DNA from 3 places in the Hydrogenophaga sp. UC242_53 genome. Region 1 is predicted to be linked to each of the others. Evidence: predicted binding sites of a transcription regulator. Region 1 holds the regulator's gene; each other region holds the start of a gene.

What was found. Region 1 encodes sigma-54, which starts transcription at its own class of promoters, with help from an activator protein. Its sites were predicted from a motif close to TGGCANGNAANCTGCTTT; they were not measured.
Region 2: ACFJI0_RS16925 (urease subunit gamma) is a predicted target of sigma-54. The motif match lies at 2,930-2,947, and genes of this name have one in related genera.
Region 3: ACFJI0_RS05955 (circularly permuted type 2 ATP-grasp protein) is a predicted target of sigma-54. The motif match lies at 3,062-3,079, and genes of this name have one in related genera.

The regions. Positions count from the first base shown of each region.
Region 1 is NZ_CP170552.1:3,019,360-3,024,230, forward strand. It holds partial or broken gene ACFJI0_RS15135 (CHASE sensor domain-containing protein) at 1-138, shown strand, start outside; gene ACFJI0_RS15140 (ATP-binding protein) at 590-1,654, shown strand; gene rpoN (RNA polymerase factor sigma-54) at 1,658-3,148, opposite strand; gene ACFJI0_RS15150 (GlsB/YeaQ/YmgE family stress response membrane protein) at 3,406-3,678, opposite strand; gene ACFJI0_RS15155 (YhjD/YihY/BrkB family envelope integrity protein) at 3,836-4,871, shown strand, end outside.
Region 2 is NZ_CP170552.1:3,365,337-3,370,207, reverse strand. It holds gene ureC (urease subunit alpha) at 1-1,644, opposite strand, end outside; gene ACFJI0_RS16935 (urease subunit beta) at 1,655-1,960, opposite strand; gene ACFJI0_RS16930 (HupE/UreJ family protein) at 1,965-2,552, opposite strand; gene ACFJI0_RS16925 (urease subunit gamma) at 2,578-2,880, opposite strand; gene ACFJI0_RS16920 (ATP-binding protein) at 2,985-4,871, shown strand, end outside.
Region 3 is NZ_CP170552.1:1,154,433-1,159,303, reverse strand. It holds gene ACFJI0_RS05965 (LysR family transcriptional regulator) at 1-660, shown strand, start outside; gene ACFJI0_RS05960 (alpha-E domain-containing protein) at 629-1,588, opposite strand; gene ACFJI0_RS05955 (circularly permuted type 2 ATP-grasp protein) at 1,599-3,038, opposite strand; gene ACFJI0_RS05950 (ABC transporter substrate-binding protein) at 3,279-4,442, shown strand; gene ACFJI0_RS05945 (branched-chain amino acid ABC transporter permease) at 4,565-4,871, shown strand, end outside.

The sequences.
Region 1 (4,871 bases):
CAACCCCAGATCCGCGCCGCCGCCGTGTACGGCCGCGACGGCGCGCTCATCGCCTCGCACACCACCACCGCGAAAAACGAACTGCGCGCCCGCATTCCGCTGACATCGGAGGCCTGGGGCCCGCGCTTCAGCGGCTCGTCGCTGGAGATGGTCCGCCCCATCGAGCACAACGGCGCGCGCATCGGCATGCTCTACCTCAAGGCCGAACACGGCGTGTGGCAGCGTTTCGTGGACTTCGCGCTGATCGTGCTGGCCGTCAGCGCGGTGAGCCTGGTCGCGGCCTACTACCTGTTCGTGGTCCTGCAGCGCCGCATCACCGCGCCGCTGGAGAAGATGACGTCGGTGGCGCGCGACGTGATCGGCAGCCACAACTGGTCTCTGCGGGCACCGGCCACCGACTACAAGGACCTGGACGTGCTGGTCGACGCCTTCAACCGCATGCTCTCCGAGTGCGAGATCCGCACCACCGAGCTCGAACGCGAGATGGTGACGCGCCAGGGCGTCGAACGCGAACTGCGCCAGGCCGACCGCCAGAAGGACACCTTCCTGGCGCACCCTCGCCCACGAATTGCGCAACCCCCTCTCGCCCATGACGAGCGCGGTGGCCCTGCTGCAGATGCCGCAGGTGTCGCCGCAGGCACGGGAGAAGGCGCTGGCGGTGCTCGAGCGCCAGCTGCAGCACATCGTGCGCCTGGTCAACGACCTGCTGGACGCCTCCCGGGTGCGCACCGGCAAGCTGTCGCTCGACACGGCGCCGGTGAACATCGGCGAGCTGCTGCACACCGCCACCGAAGGCGCGCAGGCGCTGGCGCAACAGCATGGCCTGCAGCTCACGCTGCACCTGCCCGATGCGGCGCTGTATGTGAACGGCGACGCGGTGCGGCTGACGCAGGTGTTCTCCAACCTGCTGAACAACGCCTGCCGCTACACCCCGCACGGCGGGCGCGTGGACCTCTCGCTCACCTCGACGCCATCCTCGGTCGAGGTGACGGTGGTGGACACCGGCATCGGCGTGGAGCCCGCCATGCAGGAACGCATCTTCGACCTGTTCGAACAGGCGGACCAGTCCATGCAGCGCGGCAGCGCCGGGCTGGGCGTGGGGCTGACGCTCTCGCGCCAGATCATCGAGCTGCACGACGGTTCGCTGTCCATGCACAGCGAGGGCCTGCACCGCGGCTCGTGCTTCACGGTGCGGCTGCCCCGCCTGCATCGAGAGCCACCGCGCGACGAGCCCCCCACCGTGGCGCCGTCCCACGCCCAGCCCTCGCGCCCGCTGCGCCTCCTGATCGCGGACGACAACGTCGATCTGACGGTGAGCCTGTCGGCCGTGCTGTCCTCACATGGGCACTTGGTCGAGGTCGTGCACGATGGCGAAGCGGCGGTTCGCGCGGCGCGCGCGCAGGTGCCGGACGTGGCGCTGCTCGACATCGGCATGCCCGGCCTCGACGGCCACCAGGTGGCGCGGGCGCTGCGCGCCGATGCCACCACGCAGGGCATCCGCCTCGTGGCCATCACCGGCTGGGGCCGCGACGCCGACCGCGAGGCCGCGCGCCTGGCCGGCTTCGATCAGCACCTGCTCAAACCGGTGAACCCCGAACAGCTGCTGCGGCTGCTGAGCGAGCCGCCAGAAGCGCCCCGCGCCCCGCCGGCCTGAGCCTCAGGCCGAGACGGCCAGGCCGTCATGGCGCTTGCGCCGGCCCACGGCCTCGATGCGCAGCATCTGACGGTACTTGGTGACGGTGCGCCGCGCCACCGTCAGGCCCTGCCGGGCGAGCTGGCGCGTGATCTCGGCGTCCGACAGCGGCCGATCGGTCGACTCCGCTTCGATGATGTCCTGGATCAAACCCCGGATCGCGGTGCCCGAGCAGGCCTTGCCATTGGCGCTCACCATCGCGCGCGAGAAGAAGTGCTTGAGCTCGTACACGCCGGTGGGCGTGGCGATGTACTTGTTGTTGGTGACGCGCGAAACCGTGGATTCGTGGATGCCGACCTCGTCGGCGATCTCGCGCAGGCCCAGCGGCTTCATCGCCATGCTGCCGTATTCGAAGAAGTGGCGCTGGCGCCGCACGATGGCCTGCGACACGTCGAGGATGGTCGAGAAGCGCTGCTCGACGTTGCGCAGCGTCCAGCGCGCCTCCTGCAGGTGCGCGCCCATCTCGGCGTTCTCGGCGCAGCGGTGGCGCTGGAACAGCTGGGCGTACACCTCGTTGATGCGCACCTTGGGCACGACCGCGGCGTTGAGCCGCACGTTCCACGCGCCCCGGTCCTTCTTCACGATCACGTCGGGCACGATGTAGTTCACCCGGGAAGAACTCAGGCGCCAGCCCGGTCGCGGGTCGAGGTGGCGGATGCGGTCACACACCGCCTCGACCTCGCCCACCGAGGCGTCCAGCGCCCGCGCCAGGGCAGGCACATCGCGCGCCGCCAGGCTGTCCATGTGGTCGTTGACGATGGCGCGCGCCATCGCGCGCACGTGGGGGCATTCGATCTCGCCCAGCTGCAGGCTGAGGCATTCCGCCACATCGCGCGCGGCCACACCGGCCGGCTCCAGCGACTGCACCAGCTTGAGCGCGATCTGCAGGTCTTCCAGCGTCGCTGCGGGCACCACGTCCGCTACCTCGCGCAGTTCGTTCAGGGGCGTGCGCAGGTAGCCGTCGTCGTCGAGCGACTCGACCACCACACCGGCCAGCGCGAGGTCGCGCGGCGACAGGGCCATGGTGCCGAGCTGCCCGTGCAGGTGGGCATTGAGCGGGGTTTCCTCCATCATGAAATCGAGCGCGGACACATCCCCGTCATGTCCCTGGCGGGCCGGGGTCAGACCATCGGCGAGCCACAGGTCGCTGTCGGACGCGGTGGACCGGTCGACCTCGGCCTCCGCCGGCGCCGCCAGATCGGTCTCGCGCGGTCCGTCGTACACCTCGCCGGCCGCTTCGCCCGATCGGCTGTCGATGTCACCATCCCGCAGGCCTTCGCGCTCGTCCTCGTCATCGCCCTCTTCCGCTTCCAGGAACGGATTGCGCCCCAGCACGTCGCGCACCACGATGCCGAAATCCAGCGAGGACATCTGCAGCAGGCGCACGGCGTGCTGCAAGCGGGGAGACAGGGTCTGGCTCTGGCGCTGGTCGGCGCGGGCGTCCATCTGGATCATGCGGTTCTCCTCCGGTAAGGCATGGTCGGCGGTGTCGCGAGGTGCGGCCGCCTCAGACCAACACCCTATGCAACCACCATGCCGCACGAGCGCGGAAGACACAAATTCCCACAAAACCACGTAACCGTCAGGCCCTCACAGAGGGACACGGTGCGCACCTTCCCGAACATTCAGACACAGTCGATCGGAACGCCCTTCAGGCCGACCCGCGCAAGGGCGCATCTTGCGGCAAGATTTGCCGAAACGGCCCGCGCGGACTAGTGCATCGATTCGTGTCGAAAGAGGTTGATGAGCGCCAGCAGGATGATGGCGCCGATCAGCGACACGAGCATGGCGCCCACGTTGAAGACGCTGTCGTTGAGGGTGTCCACCCCCATCAGGGGTGAGAGCACCCAGCCACCGATGGCGGCGCCCACGATGCCGGCCACGACATTGCGCACGATGCCCTGGCGCCCATCCGTGGACAGGACCACGCTGGCCAGCCTGCCCAACAGGCCGCCGACCGCCAACCAGAGGATGATGTTGATCATGGCGTTGCTCCTCGTTAGAGTGGTCGCAGGAAGTTCCTTCGAACCTGCCGGGGGCAATCCCCGCTCCCGGTGGCCGCGGGCACAGCACCTGCCCTGTCAAGGTCCCACCCGCCGGCATGCGGCGGGCCAACGCCACAACCGCAGCAGGAGATTTCCCATGAAGCAAGTGAAAGATGTGATGACCAGTGGCGTGCGCACGCTCGGGCCCCAGGACAGCGTGGTGCTCGCGGCCCAGGCCATGGAAGAACTGGACATCGGGGCGCTGCCGGTCTGCGATGGCCAGCGCATCCTCGGCATGGTGACCGACCGCGACATCGTGGTGCGCGGCGTCGCCCAGGACCTCGCGCCCGGCAAGACCAAGCTCGAGGACGTGATGAGCGCCCAAGTCGAATGGGTGTTCGAGGACGAAGGCCTGGCCGAGGTCGCGGCCAAGATGCAGCAACTGCAGATCCGCCGCCTGCCCGTGCTCGACCGCGACAAGCGCCTGGTGGGCATCCTCTCGCTGGGCGATCTGGCCGCCAAGGGCGACGTGCAGCAGGCCGGCGCCGCGCTGGCCGACATTTCCGAGCCCGCCCGCCCGACCCGCACCGGCCAATCGGTCGCCAGCGGCCCCGCCGGGGGCGGGAAAGCCTCTGAAAGGCACGCGATGCTCTTTCGCGTGATGAAAGCCGCCGTCGTCAACTGGATCGACGACGACGCGCCCAGCATGGGCGCCGCCCTCGCCTTCTACACCCTGTTTTCCGTCGCGCCCATCCTGCTGATCGTGATCTCGGTCGCGGGCCTGTGGTTCGGTGAAGCCGCCGCGCGCGGCGAGATCTTCGCGCAGCTCTCGCAACTGGTCGGCAGCGACAGCGCGCTCACCATCAACAGCCTGGTGGAAGACGCGAACCGCCCGGCCGCCGGCATCGTGGGCACGGTGGTGGGCCTGGGCGCGCTGCTCATCGGCGCCACCACCGTGTTCGCCGAGCTGCGCAACGCCATGGACCGCATCTGGCGCACGAACGCCGAGCATCCCAAACGGGGCGGCGTGCTCGAGCTGCTGCGCGCGCGCCTGGTCTCGCTGGGGCTGGTGCTGGCCATCGGTTTCCTGCTCATGGTCTCGCTGGTGCTCAGCGCCGCCCTGGCGGCCCTGGGCAAGTGGGCCGCGCCCTGGCTGGGCGAGCTGGCGATGCTCGCGGGCGCGGTCGACTTCG
Region 2 (4,871 bases), 350 kb from region 1:
CACCGCGTAGGTCTGCGGGTCGATCTCCATCTTCGGCAGCAGGGCGTTGTGCACCATGTGGGCCTTGGTCACGCCCCGCACGCCGTGCACGGCCGACAGGGTCTTCTGCAGGCCGTAGCGTTCGCCGACGCCGGCCTTGAGGCCGGCCTGCGAGACGAAGGTCAGGCTGCTCTTCGCGGTGGCACCGCCGAAGCTGCCGAACATGGGCCGGTAGTGCACCGGCTGCGGCGTGGGGATGGAGGCGTTGGGGTCGCCCATGGCGGCCAGCGCGATGCTGCCGCCCTTGAGCACCAGCGCCGGCTTCACGCCGAAGAAGGCGGGCTTCCACACCACCAGGTCGGCCCACTTGCCCACTTCCAGCGAGCCGACGATGTGCGCGATGCCGTGCGCGATGGCCGGGTTGATCGTGTACTTGGCGATGTAGCGCTTGACGCGGAAGTTGTCGTGCCGAGAGCTGTCTTCGGGCAGCGTGCCGCGCTGGCTCTTCATCTTGTCGGCCGTCTGCCAGGTGCGGATGATGACCTCGCCCACGCGGCCCATGGCCTGGCTGTCGCTGCTCATCATGCTGATGGCGCCCAGGTCGTGCAGGATGTCCTCGGCCGCGATGGTCTCGCGGCGGATGCGGCTCTCGGCGAAGGCCAGGTCCTCGGCGATGCCCGCGTCCAGGTGGTGGCAGACCATGAGCATGTCCACGTGCTCGTCCAGCGTGTTGACGGTGTAGGGCATGGTCGGGTTGGTGGACGAGGGCAGGAAGTTGGCCTCGCCGACCACGCGCAGGATGTCCGGCGCGTGGCCGCCGCCGGCGCCTTCGGTGTGGAAGGCGCACAGGCTGCGGCCCTTGGTGGCCGCGATGGTGTTTTCCACGAAGCCCGATTCGTTGAGCGTGTCGCTGTGGATCGCGACCTGCACGTCGGCCTCTTCGGCCACGCTCAGGCAGGTGTCGATGGCCGCGGGGGTGGTGCCCCAGTCCTCGTGCAGCTTGAGGCCGATCACGCCCGCGTCCACCTGCTCGTGCAGCGCGGCGGGCAGGCTGGCGTTGCCCTTGCCCAGGAAGCCCAGGTTCATGGGCAGGCCGTCGGCGGCCTGCAGCATGCGCTCGATGTGCCAGGGGCCGGGCGTGCAGGTGGTGGCGAAGGTGCCGGTGGCCGGGCCGGTGCCGCCGCCGAGCATGGTGGTCACGCCCGAGGTCAGCGCCTCGTCCACCTGCTGCGGGCAGATGAAGTGGATGTGGCTGTCGATGCCGCCGGCCGTGACGATGTGGCCTTCGCAGCTGATGACCTCGGTGCCCGGGCCGATGACGATGTCCACGCCGGGCTGGGTGTCGGGGTTGCCGGCCTTGCCGATGGCGACGATGCGCCCGCCCTTCAAGCCGATGTCGGCCTTGACGATGCCCCAGTGGTCGATGATCACCGCGTTGGTCATCACCGTGTCCACCGACCCTTCGGCGCGGGTGCGCAGGCTTTGCGCCATGCCGTCGCGGATGGTCTTGCCGCCGCCGAACTTCACTTCCTCCCCGTAACCACCGGCGGCCAGGGTGTAGTCCTTCTCGATCTCGATCACCAGGCCGGTGTCGGCCAGGCGCAGGCGGTCGCCGACGGTGGGGCCGAACATGTCGGCATAGGCGCTGCGGGGGATGCTTGCCATGGGCTGTCTTTCAGAGGGCGCTTTGGGTCAGGCCACGAAAGCCGTACACGATGCGGTCGCCCGCGTAGTCCACCAGCTCGACGGTGCGCTGCTGGCCGGGCTCGAACCGCACGGCGGTGCCGCTGGCGATGTTCAGCCGCATGCCGCGCGCGGCGGCGCGGTCGAAGTCGAGCGCGCCGTTGGTCTCGGCGAAGTGGTAGTGCGAGCCGACCTGGATCGGGCGGTCGGCGCCGTTCTTCACCACCAGGGTGATCGTGCGCCGGCCGGGGTTGAGCGGGTGCTCGCCCGCGTCGGTGAAGAGTTCGCCGGGGATCATGGCTTCAGCCCGCCAGCAGGGACCAGCCCATGTTCAGGCCCATCAGCGCCACCACGCCGCCGGCCACGCGCGGCAGCCAGTGGTTGGCGCGCTTCAGGCCCAGGCCCATGCCGATGCCCACCGCGTGCAGCACGGCCGTGCCCAGCACCATGCCGGCCAGGGCCGCGCCATCGGCCAGCTCCTGTCCGTGCGCCGCGCCGTGGAACAGCGCGAAGGCCCCCACCAGCACCGCGCCCGCCGCCTCGGGCAGTTTCACCTGCGCGGCCAGCAGCAGGCCCACCACCAGCATGGAGGCCGCGATCATCGGCTCGATGGCGGGGAAGGCCACGCCCGCCTGCGCCATCAGCGCGCCGGCCAGCAGCAGGGCGGCGAACGACACCGGTGCGACCCACAGGCGTTTCGTGGTCATGGCGCTCCACACGCCCACGGCCAGCATGGCGGCGAGGTGGTCCAGCCCGGTGATGGGGTGCAGGAAACCGGTGAGGAAACCGCCGTGGTCGTGCGCATCGCCCACATGGGCGGCGGCGGAGAACGACAGGGCGGCGAGGGTGAGGGCGGGCAGGGCGCGCTTGAGGAAGAAGGCGAAAGTCATGGGGTCTCCTGAATCCTGAATGGGGTCACACGATCGGCTGGTGCACCGTGACGAGTTTGGTGCCGTCGGGGAAGGTGGCTTCCACCTGGATGTCCGGGATCATCTCGGCGATGCCGTCCATCACGTCGGCGCGGGTGAGCACGCTGCGGCCTTCGCTCATCAGCTGAGCCACGGTCTTGCCGTCGCGCGCGCCCTCCATCACGGCCGCGCTGATCAGCGCCACCGATTCGGGGTAGTTGAGCTTGAGGCCGCGCGCCTTGCGCCGCTCGGCCAGCAAGGCGGCGGTGAAGATCAGCAGCTTGTCTTTCTCTCGGGGCGTGAGTTCCATGGTGGTGCGCGATCGTCAAGGGAGCCTGAGCATACAAGTTGCCCTGGAATCAGCAATTCCCGTGCCCCAGGCCCGGCGTGGCATGAAAGCTGCGAAATCCCGGTGTGAACCCCGCCGTGCCCCCACCGCCTTCCCCGCCCGCCAGCGCCCCGCCGCCGGCCGGGCAGGACGCGCCGCAGCGCATCATCAAGGTGCGCCGCGACTACAACAGCTGGGTCGGCAGCGAGACCATGGAGGACTACGCGCTGCGCTACACGCCGCAGCGTTTCCGCAAATGGAGCGAGTGGCGGGTGGCCAACACCGCGTTCGGTGCCGCCTCCTTCCTGATCCTCGAGGCCGTGGGTGCCACGCTGCTGGTGCAGTACGGCTTCGTCAACGCCGCGCTGGCGATCCTCTGCACCGGCCTCATCATCTTCCTGGGCGGCCTGCCCATCAGCGTCTACGCCGCGCGCCATGGGGTGGACATGGACCTGCTCACGCGCGGCGCGGGCTTCGGCTACATCGGCTCGACCATCACCTCGCTGATCTACGCGTCCTTCACCTTCATCTTCTTCGCGCTCGAAGCGGCGGTGATGGCCTACGCGCTCGAACTCGCGCTCGACATCCCGCCCGCCTGGGGCTACCTGATCTGCGCGCTGGTGGTCATCCCCCTCGTGACGCACGGCGTCTCGGTCATCAGCCGCTTCCAGGTCTGGACCCAGCCGCTGTGGGTCGTGATGATGGTGGTGCCTTTTGGGGCGGTGGCCTGGATGGCGCCCGAGACCTTCACCAACGTGGTGCGGTACGGGGGCGAATCTGGTGCGGGCGCGGTGTTCGACTGGCACCTGTTTGGTGCGGCGCTCACGGTGGGCATCGCGCTCATCACGCAGATGGGCGAGCAGGCCGACTACCTGCGCTTCATGCCCGCGAAGGAGCCCGGCCACGCGCTGCGCTGGTGGCTGGGCGTGCTCGCCGGGGGGCCCGGCTGGGTGGTGCTGGGCGTGGTCAAGATGCTGGGCGGCGCGCTGCTGGCCTACTTGGCCATCAGCCACATGGTGCCGCCCGAGCGCGCGGTGGACCCCAACCAGATGTACCTCGCGGCCTACGAGTTCGTGTTCGCCGACTACGGCTGGGCGGTGGCGGCCACGGCGCTGTTCGTGGTGGTCTCGCAGCTCAAGATCAACGTCACCAACGCCTACGCGGGCTCGCTGGCTTGGAGCAATTTTTTCTCGCGCATCACGCACAGCCACCCGGGCCGCGTGGTGTGGGTGGTGTTCAACACGCTGATCGCCTTCATGCTGATGGAGATGAACGTGTTCCAGGCGCTGGGCGAGGTGCTGGGCCTGTACTCCAACATCGCCATCGCCTGGATCATGGCGGTGGTCGCCGATCTCGTGATCAACAAGCCGCTGGGCTGGTCGCCCAAGGGCATCGAGTTCAAGCGCGCCTACCTGTACGACATCAACCCTGTCGGCGTGGGCGCCATGGGCCTGGCCTCGGCGCTGTCCATCGTGGCCCACATGGGCCTGCTGGGGCCAACGGCGCAGGCGTTCTCGGCGGTGATCGCGATGGTGACGGCGCTCATCACCGCACCGGTGATCGCGTGGTTGACCCAGGGGCGTTACTACATCGCCAGAAGCGGTGGAGAGGTGCCGCCAGGCGCACCGCGGATCTGGCTCCGCCAGGCCGCCAGTGCGGCCCCCCTTCAGGGGGGTGACGCCGCAGGCGGCGCGGGGGGTGTTGTCCAAACCTGTGTGATCTGTGAACGCGAGTACGAAGCGCCGGACATGGCGCACTGTCCTGCGTACCAGGGCCACATCTGTTCGCTGTGCTGCACGCTCGACGCGCGCTGCGGCGACCTCTGCAAGCCGCACGCGCGCCTCTCCGAGCAGTGGATGGGCGCCCTGCGCCGCGTGCTGCCGCGCCGCGTGTGGCCTTACCTGGAAGCGGGCCTGGCGCACTACCTGCTGCTCATGATGATCGTGGCGCCGGTGCTCGCGGCCGTGCTGGGC
Region 3 (4,871 bases), 1.9 Mb from region 1:
CGGCGCATGCTGGCCCTGCACGCCGAAACGCTGGAGGCCCTGCATCGGCCGGTGCTCAGCGGCCGCGTGCGCCTGGGCGTGCCCGACGACTACGCCGTGAGCTACCTCTCACCCGTGCTGCGCAGCTACGCCGCGCGGCACGCGGGCGTGGAAATCGAGCTGGACTGCGAACAGTCCACCTCGCTCATTCCCAAGGTGCAGCGCGGCGAGATCGATCTGGCGCTGATTTCGCGCGACAAGTCCACGCGCGGCACGCTGCTGTTCCAGGAACCGCTGGTGTGGGTGGGCGCACCGCAGTTCGAGGTGTGGCGCCGCGACCCCCTGCCGATCGCGGTCTACGAAGCCACCAGCCAGGCGAGGCGCGCGGTGATCGCCGCGCTCCACGCGCAGCGGCGCGCCTACCGCGTGGTCTACAACAGCTCCAGCCTCGCGGGGCAGTTGGCGGCGGTGGAAAGTGGGCTCGCCCTGGCGGTGCTCACGCGCTGCAGCGCGCCGGCCCACCTGGCCATCCTGGGCGAAAAACAGGGCCTGCCGGTCCTGGACTTCATGGACGTGGCGCTCTACCGCAGCCAGGCCTCGCGCCACCTGCCCGCGGTGGACGCGCTGTTCGAGCAGATGGTGCAGACGCTCAGTGCGAAGGCACCAAGAAGTCCTGGCTGATGCGCCCACCCAGCTCGTTCACGCGGTCCAGGAACTGCGTGAGGAAGGCGTGCAGGCCGGTGGAGAGGATCTCGTCGATGCGGGCGTACTGCAGATCGGCCTTGAGCTTGCCCGCGCGGCGCAAGGTTTCGCCGCTGTGGTCGTTGGACACCACGCTGAGGTTGTTCACCACCTCGTTGAGGCTGGCGGCCAGGCTGCGTGGCATGTCGGCGCGCAGGATCAGCAGCTCGGCCACGCGCTCGGGCGTGATCACATCGCGGTACACCTTGCGGTAGACCTCGAAGCCGCTCACGCTGCGCAGGATGGCGCTCCAGTGGTAGAAGTCGTACTCCTGATCGAGCTCGCTGGCGGCGCCGAAGAAGTCGCTGTGCACCGCGTGGAACTTCACATCCAGCAGGCGGGCGGTGTTGTCCGCGCGCTCCAGGAAGGTGCCCATGCGGTAGAAGTGGAAGGCCTCGTCCTGCAGCATGGTGCCGATGCGCACACCGCGCGAGAGGTGCGAGCGGAACTTGACCCACTCGAAGAATTCACCCGGGTCGCGCTCGAAGTTCTTGCCCTTGAGCATGCGCGTGAGTTCCAGCCAGGTCTGGTTCTGCGTTTCCCAGAATTCGGTGGTGAGAGCTCCGCGCACGGCCCGCGCGTTCTCGCGCGCGGCCTTCAGACAGGTGTAGATGCTCGACGGGTTGGACTCGTCGCGCACCATGAAGTCGAGCACGTTGCGTGGCGTGATTTCCTTGCCGTACTTCTGCGTGTAGGGATACAGCAGCTCGCTGATGGCGAGCAGCCCTTCCCAGCCCACCTGCGCCACGGCTGCGGACTGCGGCAGCAGCGAGGTCTGGTAGTTCACGTCCAGCATGCGGGCGGTGTTCTCCGCGCGCTCGGTGTAGCGGGACATCCAGAAAAGGTGGTCGGCGGTGCGCGAAAGCATGGTGTGTCCCTCAGTCTTCAAGAATCCAGGTGTCCTTGGTGCCGCCGCCCTGCGAGGAGTTGACGACCAGCGAGCCCTCCTTGAGCGCCACGCGGGTGAGCCCCCCGGGCACCATCTGCACTTCCTTGCCGCTGAGCACGAAGGGGCGCAGGTCGATGTGGCGCGGCGCCACGCCGCTTTGCACATAGGTGGGGCAGGTGGAGAGCGAGAGCGTGGGCTGCGCGATGTAGCCGCCCGGGTTGGCCGCCACGGCCTTGCGGAAGTCCTCGATCTCGGCCTTCGTGGACGCGGGCCCGACCAGCATGCCGTAGCCGCCCGCGCCGTGCACCTCTTTCACCACGAGGTCCTTCATGTTGGCCATCATGTACTTGAGGTCCTCGGGCTCGCGCCCCATGAAGGTGGGCACGTTGTTGAGGATGGGTTTCTGCCCGAGGTAGAACTCGATCATCTTGGGCACGTAGGGATAGATGGACTTGTCGTCCGCCACGCCGGTGCCCACGGCGTTGCAGATGGCGACGTTGCCGCTGCGGTACACGCCCAGCAGGCCTTCGCAGCCCAGCGTGGAGGTGGGGCGGAACACCGAGGGGTCGAGGAAGTCGTCGTCCACGCGGCGGTAGATCACGTCCACGCGCTTGGGGCCGCGCGTGGTGCGCATGTAGACGAAGTTGTCCTTGACGAACAGGTCCTGCCCCTCGACCAGCTCGATGCCCATCTGCTGCGCGAGGAAGGCGTGCTCGAAGTACGCGCTGTTGTACATGCCGGGGGTGAGCACCACCACCGTGGGCTCGGCCGTGGTGGCCGGGCTGCTGGCGCGCAGGGTTTCCAGCAGCAGGTCGGGGTAATGGGCGACCGGGGCCACGCGGTTCTCGCCGAAGAGTTCGGGGAACAGCCGCATCATCATCTTGCGGTCTTCGAGCATGTAGCTCACGCCGCTGGGCACGCGCAGGTTGTCTTCGAGCACGTAGTACTCGCCCACGCCCTCGGCATTCGGGGCGCGCACGATGTCGATGCCCGAGATGTGCGAGTAGATCTGGTGCGGCACGTCCACGCCCATCATCTCGGGGCGGAACTGCGCGTTCTGGAAGATCTGGTCGGCCGGCACGATGCCGGCCTTGATGACTTCCTGGCCGTGATAGACGTCGTGGATGAAGCGGTTGAGCGCGGTCACGCGCTGCACCAGGCCCTCCTCCATGCTGCGCCATTCGTGGGCGGGAATGATGCGCGGGATGAGGTCGAAGGGGATGAGGCGCTCGGTGCCGGAGCCGTCCTCGTCCTTGGCGCCGTACACCGCGAAGGTGATGCCCACGCGGCGGAAGATCATTTCGGCCTCTTCGCGCCGGGCCGCCATCACGTCTTCAGGCTGTTGGGCCAGCCAGCGCGCGTAGTTCTGATAGTGGGCCCGGACCTCGCTGGGCGAGGCGTTCATTTCGTCAAACATCGGTCTGCTCATGGGCTTTTTCTCCTGAGCACAGCATAGCAAGGACTGGGCCAGGTTTTGGCCGCCTCGCCGCCCCGCCGCGCGAAATCCCCTCAGTGTCTTCCCGGAGCCGGCGCAAGACCCCAACCCTTCCCGCCGGTGCCGGCGGGGTGCTTGCGCGCCTGCCGACGATCCTGTATTGTACGGACCATAAATTCAATTGTTCGTTCAATTAACCTGGTCTGTACGGACCATTACCTGGAGACGAGAAGCATGAGTGGGTTCATCAAGAAGGCCGTTCTGGGTCTGGGCATCGCCGCCCTGGCCGCTGCCAGCCACGCGCAGGAAACGCTGAAGATCGGTGTGCTGGGCGGCATGACCGGCCCGGGCGCGCCGTGGGGCCTGGCCATCGACGGCGGTGTGCGCGTGGCGACCGAGGAGATCAACGCCAGCGGCGGCCTGAAGGTGGCGGGCAAGACCTACAAGGTGGAGATCGTGTCCTACGACGACCACTACAAGGCGGCCGACGCCGTGACGGCGGTGAACCGCCTGATCGACCAGGACAAGGTGCAGTTCATCATCGGCCCGATCGGCTCGGCCTCCCTGCTGGCGATCAAGCCGATCACCGAAAAGAGCAAGGTGGTGCTGCTCTCCAACACCTACACCACCGAGGCCCTGAACGCCGAGACGCGCTACATGTTCCGCGTGCTGCCCACCACCAACGAATACGACGCGCAGCTGATCGGCTGGCTCAAGCAGAACCGCCCCGCGATCAAGCGCGTGGCCGTGATCTCGCCCAACGACGCCACTGGCTGGAGCACGCAGAAGGGCAAGAAGAAGGCCTATGAAGCCGCGGGCTACGAGATCGCCGACGCCAAGTTCTTCGAGCGCTCGCAGAACGACTTCCGCACCATCCTGGCGGGCATCCTGGCCAAGCGCGTCGACCTGATCGAGCTCGACGTGGTGCCGCCGGCCCAGGCCGGCCTGGTCATCCGCCAGGCGCGCGAAATGGGCTACAAGGGCCCGTTCACCAAGTTCGGCGGCAACAACGTGGCCGAAACCGTGAAGTCCGCTGGCGCGGACAACGCCGAAGGCACCCTGGTGTATTTCTCGGCCGACCCGGCCAGCGACGCCTACGCCAAGCTGAGCAAGGCCTACGCGAAGTACCACCCCAACGCCATGGACGACTTCGCCTTCTATTTCTACGACGCGGCCAAGCTGCTGTTCGGCGCGATCCAGAAGGCGGGCACCACCACCGACACCGACGCCGTGGTGAAGGCCATCGAAGCCACCAAGACGTACGACGGCATCCAGGGCAAGATCGTCTGGGGTGGCAAGGACACCTACGGCATCGACCACCAGATCGCCACGCCGGCCTACCTGGGCGTGATCGAAAACGGCAAGGGCAAGGTCGTCACCAAGTTCGACGCCCGCTGAGTCCGCGCGCCCCGCACAGCCGCCACCGAGGGGTGGCGCCGCCGGGGCGCGAGCTCCTCCTTCTTCCCTGCTGAACGCGCCCGCCTGCGGCGCCAGCCGCGGGCCTCGAGCCCGCTCTTCCCATGCAAATCGCGATACAGATATCCATCATTGCGCTGATGTCGGCGTTCGTCTACGCGCTCATCGCGCTGGGCTTCACGCTGGTGTTCGGCATCATGCGCGTCGTGAACTTCGCCCACGGCGAGTTCTACATGCTCGGCGCCTACGCCATGTACGTGCTCTACGGCCTGCTCGGCTGGCCGTACGGCTCGGCGCTGATCGCCGGCGCCCTGCTCGTCGGCCTGGCCGGTTTCGTGCTGGAGCGCGTGCTGTTCCGGCGTTTCACCGGCGACGAGATGGGCGGCATGATCATGTCGCTCGCCCTGGCCA